DNA from 2 places in the Enterobacter sp. fkY84-1 genome. Region 2 is predicted to be linked to the other one. Evidence: predicted binding sites of a transcription regulator. Region 2 holds the regulator's gene; the other holds the start of a gene.
What was found. The regulator PhoB, encoded in region 2, activates phosphate uptake and scavenging genes when phosphate is short. The targets are predictions, from matches to a motif close to CTGTCATAAAACTGNCNNAT.

Region 1 (7,342 bases), 1.0 Mb from region 2:
TATCTGTCCGGCGGCATTCTTGAAGTGCAGCCTGGTAGTGTGACCGTTCTGGCCGATACCGCTATTCGTGGCCAGGATCTCGACGAAGCGCGAGCCCTGGAGTCGAAGCGTAAGGCTGAAGAGCACATTAGCAGCTCTCATGGTGACGTGGATTACGCTCAGGCGTCTGCGGAGCTGGCCAAAGCGATCGCGAAACTGCGCGTTATCGAGTTGACCAAAAAAGCGATGTAACACCGGCTTGAAAAGCACAAAAGCCAGTCTGGATACCAGGCTGGCTTTTTTTTTCGGCCTTAATTCATGATGAAAAAGATGTAGAATTTTAAGCATCAAACGTTTTTACTTCTCACTCAAACAACCGTCAGGATGCGTATGTCAAACAGTGCGATGAGCGTGGTGATCCTTGCTGCAGGCAAAGGGACCCGCATGTATTCCGACCTGCCTAAAGTGCTTCACACGCTTGCAGGAAAGCCAATGGTGCAGCACGTCATTGATGCAGCGAATGAACTGGGTGCCAGTCAGGTCCACCTGGTCTACGGCCACGGTGGCGATCTGCTTAAAAAGACGCTGAGCGACGACAAGCTCAACTGGGTGCTTCAGGCCGAGCAGTTGGGTACAGGCCATGCCATGCAGCAGGCAGCGCCCTTCTTTGCGGATGACGAAGACATTTTGATGCTCTACGGCGATGTCCCGCTGATCTCCGTTGAAACGCTGACTCGCCTGCGTGAAGCCAAACCGCAGGGCGGCATCGGTTTATTAACCGTCGTGCTGGATGATCCGACCGGCTACGGCCGCATTACCCGTGAAAACGGCAACGTTACGGGTATTGTTGAGCATAAAGATGCCAGCGAGGCGCAGCGTCAGATTCAGGAGATCAACACCGGTATCCTGATTGCCAATGGTGCGGATATGAAGCGCTGGCTGTCGAAGCTCAACAACAATAACGCGCAGGGTGAATACTATATCACCGACATCATTGCGATGGCATACCAGGAAGGGCGCGAGATTGCGGCGGTCCATCCGGCGCGCATCAGCGAAACCGAAGGGGTGAACAACCGTCTTCAACTCTCCCGTCTTGAGCGCGTTTATCAGTCCGAACAGGCCGAGAAACTCCTTCTGGCTGGCGTGATGCTGCGCGATCCGGCGCGTTTCGATCTGCGTGGCACGTTATCTCACGGGCGCGACGTTGAAATTGATACTAACGTTATCCTCGAAGGTCACGTCACGCTGGGCAATCGCGTCAAAATTGGCGCTGGCTGCGTGATCAAAAACAGCGTCATTGGTGACGACTGTGAAATCAGCCCGTACAGCGTGGTGGAAGATGCCCGTCTGGATGTGGCCTGTACCATCGGCCCGTTTGCGCGTTTGCGCCCGGGCGCTGAGCTGCTGGAAGGCGCTCACGTGGGCAACTTCGTTGAGATGAAAAAAGCGCGTCTGGGTAAAGGCTCTAAAGCCGGTCATTTAACCTATCTGGGCGACGCGGAAATTGGTGACAACGTCAACATTGGCGCAGGCACAATCACCTGTAACTATGACGGCGCCAATAAGTTTAAAACCATCATCGGTGATGATGTGTTTGTCGGTTCCGACACCCAACTGGTGGCGCCTGTTACCGTGGGTAACGGCGTAACGATTGCCGCCGGGACAACCGTTACGCGCGATATCGCCGATAACGAATTGGTATTAAGCCGTGTGCCGCAGGTGCACAAGCAGGGCTGGAAACGTCCTGTGAAGAAGAAGTAACAACAAGGCGGGTGGCGCTACGCTTACCCGCCCTACGATTGAGTAGGCCTGATAAGGCGTAGCCGTCATCAGGCAAACCCGGGTGAGGAGATAAACATATATCTCCCCCCACAAGCAGTACCCATAAAAATAACCCCACTCTCTACAAGGCTCGGGGCGCCCGGAAAGGGTAAATACAGGTCAGCGACAACGCAGGCATTATGCCTAAATTCGGAATCTAAAATTATGTGTGGAATTGTTGGCGCAGTTGCGCAGCGTGATATTGCTGAAATCCTTCTCGAAGGTTTACGTCGTCTGGAATACCGTGGTTACGACTCTGCCGGTCTGGCTGTTGTCGATGCAGAAGGTCATATGACCCGTCTGCGCCGTCTCGGTAAAGTGCAGATGCTGGCCCAGGCCGCGGAAGAACATCCGCTGCACGGGGGAACCGGTATTGCGCACACCCGCTGGGCGACGCACGGCGAACCGTCTGAAGGCAACGCGCACCCGCATGTGTCTGAACACATCGTGGTCGTGCACAATGGCATTATCGAAAACCACGAACCGCTGCGTGAAGCACTGAAAGCGCGCGGCTACACCTTCGTCTCTGAAACTGACACCGAAGTGATTGCTCACCTGGTGCACTGGGAACTTGAGCAGGGCGGTACGCTGCGTGATGCGGTGCTGCGTGCTATTCCTCAGCTGCGCGGTGCGTACGGTACGGTGATCATGGATTCCCGCGACCCGTCAACGCTGCTGGCCGCGCGTTCCGGTAGCCCGATGGTTATCGGCCTGGGCATGGGTGAAAACTTTATCGCTTCCGATCAGCTGGCACTGCTGCCGGTAACGCGTCGCTTTATCTTCCTCGAAGAGGGGGATATCGCCGAAGTGACTCGCCGCAGCGTAACCGTGTTCGATACCAAAGGCGAGCAGGTGAAACGTCAGGAGATCGAATCGAATCTGCAGTACGACGCGGGCGACAAAGGCGCTTACCGTCACTACATGCAGAAAGAGATTTACGAGCAGCCAAACGCCATCAAAAACACCCTGACCGGGCGCATCAGCCATGGTGAAGTGGATCTGAGCGAGCTGGGCGCAAACGCGAACGAACTGCTCAGCAAGGTCGAGCATATTCAGATCGTGGCCTGCGGCACCTCCTACAACTCCGGTATGGTCTCTCGCTACTGGTTTGAATCTCTGGCGGGCGTGCCGTGCGACGTAGAAATTGCGTCTGAGTTCCGCTATCGCAAATCTGCCGTGCGTCGTAACAGCCTGATGATCACCCTTTCCCAGTCAGGTGAAACGGCAGATACCCTGGCGGCGCTGCGTCTCTCTAAAGAGCTGGGTTATCTGGGTTCTCTGGCCATCTGTAACGTCCCGGGCTCATCGCTGGTGCGTGAATCCGATCTGGCGCTGATGACCAAAGCGGGTACCGAAATCGGCGTGGCCTCCACCAAGGCGTTTACCACTCAGCTGACGGTTCTGCTGATGCTGGTGGCGAAACTGGCGCGTCTGAAAGGTGAAGATGCCTCTGTTGAGCATGACATCGTTCACGGTCTGCAGGCGCTGCCGAGCCGTATTGAGCAGATGCTGTCTCAGGACAAACGCATTGAAGCTCTGGCGGAAGATTTCTCTGACAAACATCACGCCCTGTTCCTGGGCCGTGGCGATCAGTATCCGATTGCGCTGGAAGGCGCGCTGAAGCTGAAAGAGATCTCTTACATTCACGCTGAAGCCTATGCGGCAGGCGAGCTGAAGCACGGTCCGTTGGCGCTGATTGACGCGGATATGCCGGTTATCGTCGTGGCACCGAACAACGAACTGCTGGAAAAACTGAAGTCCAACATCGAAGAAGTCCGCGCCCGTGGCGGCGTGCTGTACGTCTTTGCTGATAAAGATGCCGGTTTCGCCAGCAGCGACAACATGCACATCATCGAGATGCCGCATGTGGAAGAGGTGATTGCGCCGATCTTCTACACCGTTCCGTTGCAGCTACTGGCCTATCACGTGGCGCTGATCAAAGGCACCGACGTTGACCAGCCGCGTAACCTGGCGAAATCGGTTACTGTAGAATAATCCCTTCAGGCTCCACCTTCGGGTGGAGCTTTTTTATCCCGCCTGGTTTGTTTTTAATCAATTCGTTCACGTTTTTAATAATGACAATTTGTTATCTTCAGCTACTTTTTTCAGTGTCACATAAAGAAAATATTTCTGAAAACGGTTCGTCATAAAAGTGGCTAACACGATGAAAATTAAGCTTTATTTTGCTTATTTTTAAGTGAAATTTTCATTGTCATAAAACTGTCATAATTCGTACATTTATCTGTCACCTGTTTGTCCTATTTTGCTCATCGTAGCCACTAAACAACGATTTACGAAAATCTTGCAGGAGACATTATGAAAGTTATGCGTACCACTGTCGCAACTGTTGTCGCCGCGACCTTATCTCTGAGCGCGTTCTCTGTATTTGCAGAAGCAAGCCTGACTGGCGCTGGTGCAACCTTCCCTGCGCCGGTGTATGCCAAATGGGCGGATACCTACCAGAAAGAAACCGGTAACAAGGTTAACTATCAGGGTATCGGCTCCTCCGGTGGCGTAAAACAAATTACCGCGAACACGGTTGATTTCGGCGCATCAGATGCTCCGCTGTCTGATGACAAACTGGCTCAGGAAGGCCTGTTCCAGTTCCCTACCGTGATCGGTGGCGTGGTTCTGGCGATCAACCTGCCGGGCGTGAAGTCGGGTGAGCTGGTGCTGGACGGCAAAACGCTGGGTGACATCTACCTGGGCAAAATCAAAAAATGGGATGACGAAGCGATCGCCAAACTCAACCCAGGCCTGAAGCTGCCTTCTCAGAACATCGCCGTGGTTCGCCGCGCGGATGGTTCCGGTACCTCTTTCGTGTTCACCAGCTACCTGGCGAAAGTGAACGAAGAGTGGAAATCTAAAGTCGGCTCCGGCTCTACCGTTAACTGGCCTACCGGTCTGGGCGGTAAAGGTAATGACGGTATCGCCGCGTTCGTACAGCGTCTGCCTGGCTCCATCGGCTACGTAGAGTATGCGTACGCGAAGCAGAACAACCTGTCCTACACCAAACTGGTGTCTGCCGACGGCAAACCGGTTAGCCCGACCGAAGAGAACTTTGCTAACGCCGCCAAAGGCGCTGACTGGAGCAAATCCTTCGCGCAGGATCTGACTAACCAGAAGGGCGAAGGGGCGTGGCCAATCACCTCTACCACCTTCATCCTGGTGCACAAAGAGCAGAAGAAACCTGAACAGGGCGCTGAAGTGCTGAAATTCTTCGACTGGGCATACAAAAACGGCGGCAAACAGGCTAACGCTCTGGATTACGCCACCCTGCCAGACAACGTGGTTGAGCAGATTCGCGCTGCATGGAAAACCAACGTGAAAGACAGCAGCGGTAAAGCGCTGTACTAACAGGATATATTTAACGAAGATGGCGGGTGGCGCTGCGCTTACCCGCCCTACGGTTTACTCTGTAGGCCCGGTAAGCGTCAGCGCCACCGGGCATATTCGTAAAAACGTCTCAAACAGAAGAGTAATTTATGGCTGCAACCAAGCCTGCATTTAACCCTCCGGGTAAAAAAGGTGACATGATTTTCAGCGCGCTGGTCAAACTGGCTGCGCTGATTGTGCTATTGCTGCTGGGCGGCATTATCGTGTCTCTGATTTTCTCCTCCTGGCCGAGCATCCAGAAATTCGGTTTCTCCTTCCTGTGGAGTAAAGAGTGGGATGCGCCGAACGATATCTACGGTGCACTGGTGCCGATTTACGGCACGCTGGTGACCTCGTTCATCGCCCTGCTGATTGCGGTTCCGGTAAGTTTCGGTATCGCCCTGTTCCTGACGGAGCTGGCGCCGGGCTGGCTGCGTCGCCCATTGGGTATCGCCATCGAACTGCTGGCGGCCATCCCAAGTATCGTCTACGGCATGTGGGGCCTGTTTATCTTTGCGCCGCTGTTCGCCACGTACTTCCAGGAACCGGTGGGTAACGTCCTCTCTGCCATTCCGTTTGTGGGGGCCCTGTTCTCCGGCCCGGCTTTCGGTATCGGCATTCTGGCGGCGGGTGTGATCCTCGCCATCATGATTATTCCGTACATTGCGGCGGTGATGCGCGATGTGTTCGAACAAACGCCGGTGATGATGAAAGAGTCGGCCTACGGCATCGGCTGCACCACCTGGGAAGTGATCTGGCGCATTGTTCTTCCGTTCACCAAAAATGGGGTGATCGGGGGCGTGATGCTGGGCTTAGGTCGTGCGCTGGGTGAAACCATGGCGGTTACCTTTATCATCGGTAACACCTACCAGCTCGACAGCGCGTCGCTCTACATGCCGGGCAACAGTATTACCTCTGCACTGGCAAACGAATTTGCGGAAGCGGAATCCGGCCTGCACGTTGCGGCGCTGATGGAGCTGGGTCTGATTCTGTTCGTTATTACCTTCATTGTTCTGGCGATTTCCAAGTTGATGATTATGCGTCTCGCTAAAAATGAGGGAGCACGCTAATGGCCACTCTCGAAATGCAAGCTACTGCTGAACTGGCGGAATCCCGCCGCAAAATGCAGGCCAGACGCCGCATGAAAAACCGCATTGCCCTGACGCTCTCTATGGCGACGATGGCATTCGGTCTGTTCTGGCTTGTCTGGATCCTCTTCTCAACGGTCGTTCGCGGGATTGACGGAATGTCACTCTCGCTGTTCACCGAAATGACGCCGCCGCCGAACACGGCGGGTGGTGGCCTGGCGAATGCCCTGGCGGGCAGCGGATTGCTGATCCTCTGGGCCACGGTCTTCGGCACGCCGCTGGGCATCATGGCGGGTATCTACCTGGCGGAATACGGTCGTAAATCCTTGCTGGCGGAAGTCATTCGCTTCATTAACGATATTTTGCTGTCAGCCCCGTCTATCGTCGTGGGTCTGTTCGTTTATACCGTCGTGGTGGCGCAGATGGAACACTTCTCCGGCTGGGCGGGTGTGATTGCGCTGGCGCTGCTGCAGGTGCCGATTGTGATTCGAACCACCGAGAACATGCTAAAACTGGTGCCGGACAGCCTGCGTGAAGCGGCTTACGCGCTGGGTACGCCAAAATGGAAGATGATCTCTGCGATTACGCTGAAGGCGTCGGTCTCCGGGATCATGACCGGTATCCTGCTGGCGGTGGCGCGTATCGCGGGTGAAACGGCACCGCTGCTGTTTACGTCCCTCTCCAACCAGTTCTGGAGCACGGACATGATGCAGCCGATCGCCAACCTGCCGGTGACGATCTTTAAATTTGCGATGAGCCCCTTCGCGGAATGGCAGCAGCTGGCCTGGGCCGGGGTGCTGATCATTACCCTTTGCGTACTGTTGCTGAACATTCTGGCGCGCGTCATTTTCGCGAAGAAGAAACACGGTTAATTTTTTACGGCGCGGCAGCTCGCGGCGCCGAATGAGGAAATGAGTCAATGAGTATGGTTGATACTGCCCCGGGTAAGATTCAGGTTCGTGATTTGAACTTCTACTACGGCAAATTCCATGCCCTGAAGAACATCAACCTGGATATCGCGAAGAACCAGGTCACGGCATTTATCGGTCCGTCCGGCTGTGGGAAATCCACGCTGCTGC
Region 2 (7,342 bases):
CACCAAAACAGAAGTCATCGCACTGAGCGAGCAGGGGGAGCAGCTGTTCCGCCATCGTCTGCCAACGCCGCGCGATGATTATCACCAGACTATCGAGACGATTGCCAGGCTGGTCGAGATGGCCGAGCAGGCGACAGGGCAAACCGGCAGCGTCGGGATGGGGATACCGGGGTCGATCTCGCCGTATACCGGCGTGGTTAAAAATGCCAACTCCACCTGGCTCAACGGTCAGCCGTTTGATAAAGATTTAAGCGCGCGCCTGAAGCGGGAAGTGCGTCTGGCCAACGACGCCAACTGCCTGGCGGTCTCTGAGGCCATCGACGGCGCGGCGGCCGGTGCCCAGACCGTGTTTGCCGTGATCGTCGGCACCGGCTGCGGTGCGGGCGTAGCGTTCGGCGGGCGCGCCCATATCGGCGGTAACGGCACCGCGGGCGAGTGGGGGCACAACCCGCTGCCGTGGATGGATGAAGACGAACTCAAATACCGCACCGAAGTGCCGTGCTACTGCGGAAAACAGGGCTGTATTGAGACCTTTATCTCCGGTACCGGTTTTGCGACCGATTACCACCGCCTGAGCGGCCAGCCGCTCAAGGGAAATGAGATCATGCGTCTGGTCGAAGCGCAGGATCCGGTGGCGGAGCTGGCCCTGAGCCGCTATGAAATGCGGCTGGCGAAATCCCTGGCGCACGTGGTGAATATTCTCGATCCGGACGTAATTGTGCTGGGCGGCGGCATGAGCAACGTCGACCGGCTGTACGCCACGGTGCCGAACCTGGTGAAGCAGTGGGTCTTCGGCGGCGAGTGTGAAACGCCGATCCGCAAAGCCGTCCACGGGGACTCCAGCGGCGTGCGCGGCGCGGCGTGGCTGTGGCCAGAATAAACGACTCTGTAAGCCCGGTAAGCGAAGCGCCAGCGGGCGAATTCAGGCAGCCACAATAAAAAAGCCGGGTGGCGGCTACGCCTTACCCGGCCTACATGTGGAGTGGACCTTTACTGCACGGCAAATTCTTTATCCAGCTTGCTGTACCCCAGCCCGTTAATCTTCTTCACTTTGATCTGCACCGGAATACGCTCTTTCATCGCCTCTACGTGGCTGATCACGCCAATGGTTTTCCCGGTGGCGTTCAGCGCGTCGAGCGCATCCAGCGCCGTATCCAGCGTCTCACTGTCGAGCGTGCCGAACCCTTCATCCAGGAACAGGGAATCGATCCGCGTTTTATGACTCACCAGATCGGAAAGCGCCAGCGCCAGCGCCAGGCTGACCAGGAAGCTCTCGCCGCCGGAGAGGGTGCGGGTATCGCGGACCGCATCCGCCTGCCACGTATCCACCACTTCCAGCTCCAGCGCGTCGCTGGCCTTACGCTGCAATAAGTAACGCCCGTGCAGACGGTTAAGCTGCTGGTTAGCAAGCCAGACGAGATTGTCCAGCGTCAGCCCCTGGGCGAACTTGCGGAACTTGTCGCCGGTGCTCGAGCCGATCAGCGCGTTCAGGTACCCCCAGTCGTCTGCCTGGCGCGCGGCCTCTTCAATTTCCTGCATCAACGCCAACTGGTGCTGCCGGTTATCGCTGTCCTGCTTAAGCTGCTGGCGGATCTCGCCCTGATGCGTGGTGTTCTCGCGCAGCTGTTGCGCCAGCTGCTGCAGCTGGATTTGCAGCGTGGCGGCATCGGCGTCGAGCCCTTCCGGGCGCAGCGCCAGATGAGACTGCAGCTGCTGGTTCGCTTGCCCGGACAGCGCCGCGGCCTGCTGGATCTGGTTTTCCAGCGACTGTTTCAGCTGTTCAAGGTGGCGAATAGCATCGTCATCCAGCAGGGCGGCAAGAAACGCGTCCTGGTCGGCAAAGCAGCTCGCCGAGCGCGCCGCGGTGAACTGCGTCTGCGACTGCTGCAGGCGCTCTCGCTCCAGCCCTTCCTGCTGCTGTTGCGCGGTCAGCTGGCTTTGCAGCGACACGCACTCGTCGTGGATGGCGCGCCAGTTATCAGGAATAACCGGTTCGGCGTCTTCGCTGTTCGCTGCCGGAAGCGCGTCGAGCAGCGGCTTCAGGGCGTTTATGCGTTCCTGAAGCACGCCGTGCTGCGTTTGCTTCTCCTGCCACTGCGCGAATTCCGCTTCGCGGGCCTGAAGCCAGGCGGCTTCCTGACCCTCTTCAGGTGCGTTAAGTGAGAGCGCGAGCAGGGCATGTTCCAGCGCCTGCCGCGTGGCCGCCAGCTGCTGCTGATACTGCCGCTCCTGCGCGTCCTGTTCGTTGAGCTGGTTCTGCAGGGTGAGACGCTGACTGAGCTGATAAAGCTGGCGCTCGTACTGTTCCTGTTCGTTCAACCATGGCGCGATATCGTCCTGAATATTCAAGGTAATGTTCAGGGACGTGCAGGCCGCCACCCACTCTTTAGTGAGCGCTTGCTCTTCCTGAGAAAGCGTCTGCGCGTCGTCTGTCTCGCGCTGGATCTGCTGAGTCAGGGCATTGACCTGTCCCAGCACCAGCAGGCCTTCCTCTTTAAGGGCGGCGACCTCTTTTTCCAGGGCATCACGGCGGCGCTGGTTATCCGTCAGCTCAAGTGACTGATATTGCTCAACGGCCGGATGTTCGCAGGAACCGCACAGCGGACAGGGTTTGCCTGCCTCAAGCCGGGAGCGGTAATGCTCCAGCTTCTTAATTGTTGCTTCGGTTTCGCACAGGGCTTTCAGGTCGAGATAGTGCTGGTTTTTCTCTTTGTACTGCTGGCGGCGCAGGGTCAGCGTTTCATTGAGTTTATTTTGTTCGGCCTGCGCCTTCTGCACGTTTTCACCGCTCTGGCGCAGGCGCTTTTGCAGCGGCTGATAGCGGGCATGCAGCGACGTCAGCTGCTGGCGCAGCGTGCGGGACCTGGACTGCTGCTCCATGGCCGCGCTGACCTCATCCGCCGTCAGCGTCAGCGCGTTTTCCGGCATCGCAGCCAGCCTGTTGCGTAATTCACCTATCCGCGCAGCAAGCGAGGCTAACTGCGTTTTATCGCGGTTAAGCTGCGAGAACTGGGCGCGCCAGCCTGCAATCTCCTGGCCTAACAGACGATAGCGCTCGTGCTCCGCCAGCCACTGCGCCAGCGCCGTCAGTTCGGTCTGAAGCTGCTCGTGGTTACGCAGGGCGGTATTGCGAATACGTGAACGCAGCGCGGTTCTGGCTTGTAAGCGAGTATTTACTTCGATAATTCGCTGCTGCGTTTGTGCCAGACGCGCGGTTTGCTCCTGCTGATGTTCCCAGAGCGGTCGCAGCTGGGCGGCGGGCAGAGCGAGCTGCAGTTTTGCCAGCTCAGGCGCAGCGTCCGTCAGCGCGTGTTGCGCCTGCTGCTGCATCGCGGCGGCGCGCTGTTGCTCGCGCACGAGCTCATCATGGCGCGTAAGCCACTGAAAATGTTTCTGTTGGTTTTGCTGCTGTTCCAGCAGGGTTTTCTCTGCGTCAGTAAGTGCCTGCAAACTTTGCTGTAACTGCTGCTGTTGTTCTTCGCTCAACAGCACGACGCCCGCCGCCTGCGCCTCGCACTTTTCAAGCACGCTGCGGGCCGCTTTGTGTTTCTCAAACACCATGGCGGAAATCTGACCGTAGATTTCGGTGCCGGTCAGCTCTTCCAGCAGCTCGGCGCGATCGCTCGGCTTGGCATTAAGGAAGGCGGCAAACTGCCCCTGAGAGAGCAGCATCGAGCGGGTAAAGCGCCCGTAGTCCAGCCCGGTGAGTGCGGCGGTTTGCTCCAGCTTATCCGTCACTTTGTCGGCCAGGATTTTGCCATCTTCGCAGCGCGCCAGCTCCACGCGCGGCGCCTGCAGGTTACCGTCCGGCTGGTTGCGCGCCCGGTTCTGGCTCCAGAAGGCGCGATAGGCGATGCCTTTTACCTCGAACTCCACTTCCGCCAGACATTCGGCGGTGTCGCGGGTCATCAGGTCATTTTGCGCCTGGGAGACTTTATTCAGGCGCGGCGTTTCGTGATAAAGCGCCAGACAGATGGCGTCGAGCAGGGTGGTTTTACCTGCCCCGGTTGCGCCGGTGATGGCAAACAGCCCGTTGCTGGCAAACGGCTCAGCGGTAAAGTCAATTTTCCACTCGCCCTTGAGGGAGTTGAGATTTTTCAGGCGCAGGCTCAGAATTTTCATGCGTTTTCTTCCTCATCATTGAGCGCATGCAGGGTATGGCTGAACAGTTCGCTGAGTCTTGCGCGCTTCGCATCGTCAATCTCCTCCTGTGAGAGCCTGCGTTCAAATACCTCTTCGACCCCCAGTTCACTGAGCGTTTCGCGTTGAGCGCTTAGCAGAATTTTCTCGCGCTGCTCGCGGCTGCGGCGCACCAGCAAGACCTCTACCGGCAGGTCTTCGGTCAGCGCCTGGATTTTCCGCTGCATATCGTGCAGGTAGTCGTCGGTGGTGATTTCGATGTCCAGCCAGATGGGGGGATCTTGCTCGACGCCGCGCCACTGCTCCAGCTGGGCGGTGATGGCATCGAGATCGCCTTTCAGGACCGCCAGCGGTTGAGTTACGGGCACCTCCAGCGTGTCGACGGCGCTGAGTTTGCCCTCGCGAAAGCTCACCAGATGCACGGATTTGGCTTTGCCCGTTTCGTCAAAGCTGAGCGAAAGAGGCGAGCCGCAGTAGCGGATGTGCTCGCAGCCGCCGACGATCTGCGCCCGGTGGATGTGCCCGAGCGCAATGTAGTCGGCTGGCGGGAAGTGCTGCGCCGGAAAGGCATCCAGCGTGCCGATATAGATGTCACGCACGGCGTCACTTTTACTGGCCCCGACGGTGGTGAGGTGCCCGGTCGCAATCACCGGAATCGGCTGGTCACCGCGCAGGGCACAGGCTTCGGCGTGCTGCTGGCGGTAATAATCGGCGATCGCCTGTAACAAATGCTGCTGCTTTTCCGCGCCCGACAGCCCCGCCTGGCTTTGCACGATGTCGCGCGGACGCAAAAAGGGAATCGGACACAGTACCGCCCCGGGCGACCCGTCGCGCTTTTTCAGGATCTGCGGGGCGTGCCCGGCGCTGGCGACGACGGTGGTATTGAGAAACGCCAGGATGTCGCGGGATTCGTTAAGCGTCGCGACGGAATCATGGTTGCCGGCGACAATCACCAGATGACAGCCGGTTTGCTGCAGATTCACCACGAAGCGGTTGTACAGCTCACGGGCATAGCTCGGCGGCGAGCCGGTATCAAAAATATCTCCCGCCACGATAATCGCGTCCACCTCATGCGTCCGGGCCGTTTCCAGCAGCCAGTTCAGGAACGCTTCATGTTCAGCCGCACGGCTTTTGCTGTAAAAATTTTGACCCAGATGCCAGTCCGAGGTGTGAAGTATGCGCATAGCTGATCCGTGGCAAAAAAGAGAAAGCAGGATTATAAACGTTCAGAGAAGGGAAAATAACCGCTGTAATAAAACAACAGTTTGCCATTTATAGTGGTACTGTTTTTCATAAATCTGTCATAAATCTGACGCATAATGGCGCCGAATTACAAACTTGTAACGTAAATAAGATAAGACAGGGCAAAGTATGGCGAGACGTATTCTGGTCGTAGAAGATGAAGCTCCAATTCGTGAAATGGTGTGCTTCGTGCTCGAGCAAAACGGCTTCCAGCCGGTTGAAGCGGAAGATTATGACAGCGCAGTGAACCAGCTGAATGAACCCTGGCCCGATCTGATTCTGCTGGACTGGATGCTGCCCGGCGGCTCCGGACTGCAGTTTATCAAACACCTGAAGCGTGAAGCGCTGACCCGCGACATCCCGGTTGTGATGCTTACGGCGCGCGGAGAAGAAGAGGATCGTGTGCGCGGTCTGGAGACCGGCGCGGACGATTACATTACCAAACCGTTCTCCCCCAAAGAGCTGGTGGCCCGCATTAAAGCCGTGATGCGCCGTATTTCGCCGATGGCGGTGGAAGAGGTGATTGAGATGCAGGGGCTGAGCCTTGATCCGACTTCTCACCGCGTGATGACCGGTGAAAATCCCCTCGACATGGGGCCTACCGAATTTAAACTTCTGCACTTCTTTATGACCCACCCGGAACGCGTGTACAGCCGCGAGCAGTTGCTGAATAACGTCTGGGGAACTAACGTGTATGTCGAAGACCGGACGGTTGACGTACATATCCGCCGCCTGCGAAAAGCGCTGGAACTGAGCGGCCACGATCGCATGGTGCAGACGGTCCGCGGCACGGGTTATCGTTTTTCTACCCGTTTCTGAACAATGACAGGAGTGTGACGCGTGCTGGAACGTCTGTCATGGAAAAGGCTCGTCTTTGAACTGATCTTATGCTGTATTCCGGCCTTCATTCTGGGGGCCTTTCTTGGACATCTGCCGTGGTTTCTGCTGGCGTCGGTCACCGGGCTGCTGATCTGGCATTTCTGGAACCTGCTGCGCCTCTCCTGGTGGCTGTGGGTTGATCGAAGCATGACGCCGCCGCCCGGAAGCGGCAGCTGGGAGCCGCTGCTGTACGGTCTGCACCAGATGCAGATGCGAAATAAAAAGCGCCGCCGCGAGCTGGGAAGCCTGATTAAGCGTTTTCGCAGCGGTGCGGAGTCGCTACCGGATGCGGTCATTCTGACCACCGAAGAAGGGACGATCTTCTGGTGTAACGGCCTGGCGCAGCAGCTGCTGGGCCTGCGCTGGCCGGATGATAATGGCCAGAATATCCTCAACCTTCTGCGTTATCCCGAGTTTACGCTGTACCTGAAAAAGCGTGATTTTACCCGTCCGCACAATCTCAAGCTCAATAACGGTCGCCATCTGGAGATCCGCGTGATGCCCTACAGCGATAAGCAGTGGCTGATGGTGGCGCGCGATGTCACCCAGATGCACCAGCTGGAAGGGGCGCGCCGCAACTTCTTCGCCAACGTCAGTCACGAATTGCGTACCCCGCTGACCGTGCTTCAGGGCTACCTGGAGATGATGCAGGAGCAAACGCTGGAAGGTGCGCCGCGTGAAAAAGCGCTGCACACCATGCGCGAGCAAACGCACCGGATGGAAGGCCTGGTGAAGCAGCTGCTGACGCTCTCGAAGATTGAAGCGGCACCCACGCTCGCGCTGAATGACACTATTGATGTGCCGATGATGCTGCGGGTCGTGGAGCGTGAAGCGCAGACGTTAAGCCACAAAAAGCACCACCTGACCTTTGAGGTCGACAACACGCTAAAGGTGCTGGGCAGTGAAGATGAGCTGCGCAGCGCTATCTCCAACCTGGTGTATAACGCGGTAAACCATACGCCGGAAGGGACGGAGATCGTGGTGCGCTGGCAGCATACTCCAACGGGGGCCGAGTTTAGCGTGGAAGACAACGGGCCGGGGATCGCGCCGGAGCATATTCCGCGTCTGACCGAGCGCTTCT

Region 1: the regulator PhoB is predicted to act here: its motif matches at 4,010-4,029, upstream of pstS (phosphate ABC transporter substrate-binding protein PstS).

Annotation. Positions count from the first base shown of each region.
Region 1 covers NZ_CP169393.1:4,653,634-4,660,975, forward strand. Annotated here, with positions in the region: gene ACEPLT_RS22250 (F0F1 ATP synthase subunit epsilon) at 1-231, shown strand, start outside; gene glmU (bifunctional UDP-N-acetylglucosamine diphosphorylase/glucosamine-1-phosphate N-acetyltransferase GlmU) at 370-1,740, shown strand; gene glmS (glutamine--fructose-6-phosphate transaminase (isomerizing)) at 1,966-3,795, shown strand; gene pstS (phosphate ABC transporter substrate-binding protein PstS) at 4,117-5,157, shown strand; gene pstC (phosphate ABC transporter permease PstC) at 5,286-6,245, shown strand; gene pstA (phosphate ABC transporter permease PstA) at 6,245-7,135, shown strand; gene pstB (phosphate ABC transporter ATP-binding protein PstB) at 7,183-7,342, shown strand, end outside.
Region 2 covers NZ_CP169393.1:980,265-987,606, forward strand. Annotated here, with positions in the region: gene mak (fructokinase) at 1-880, shown strand, start outside; gene sbcC (exonuclease subunit SbcC) at 991-4,122, opposite strand; gene sbcD (exonuclease subunit SbcD) at 4,119-5,324, opposite strand; gene phoB (phosphate response regulator transcription factor PhoB) at 5,512-6,201, shown strand; gene phoR (phosphate regulon sensor histidine kinase PhoR) at 6,223-7,342, shown strand, end outside.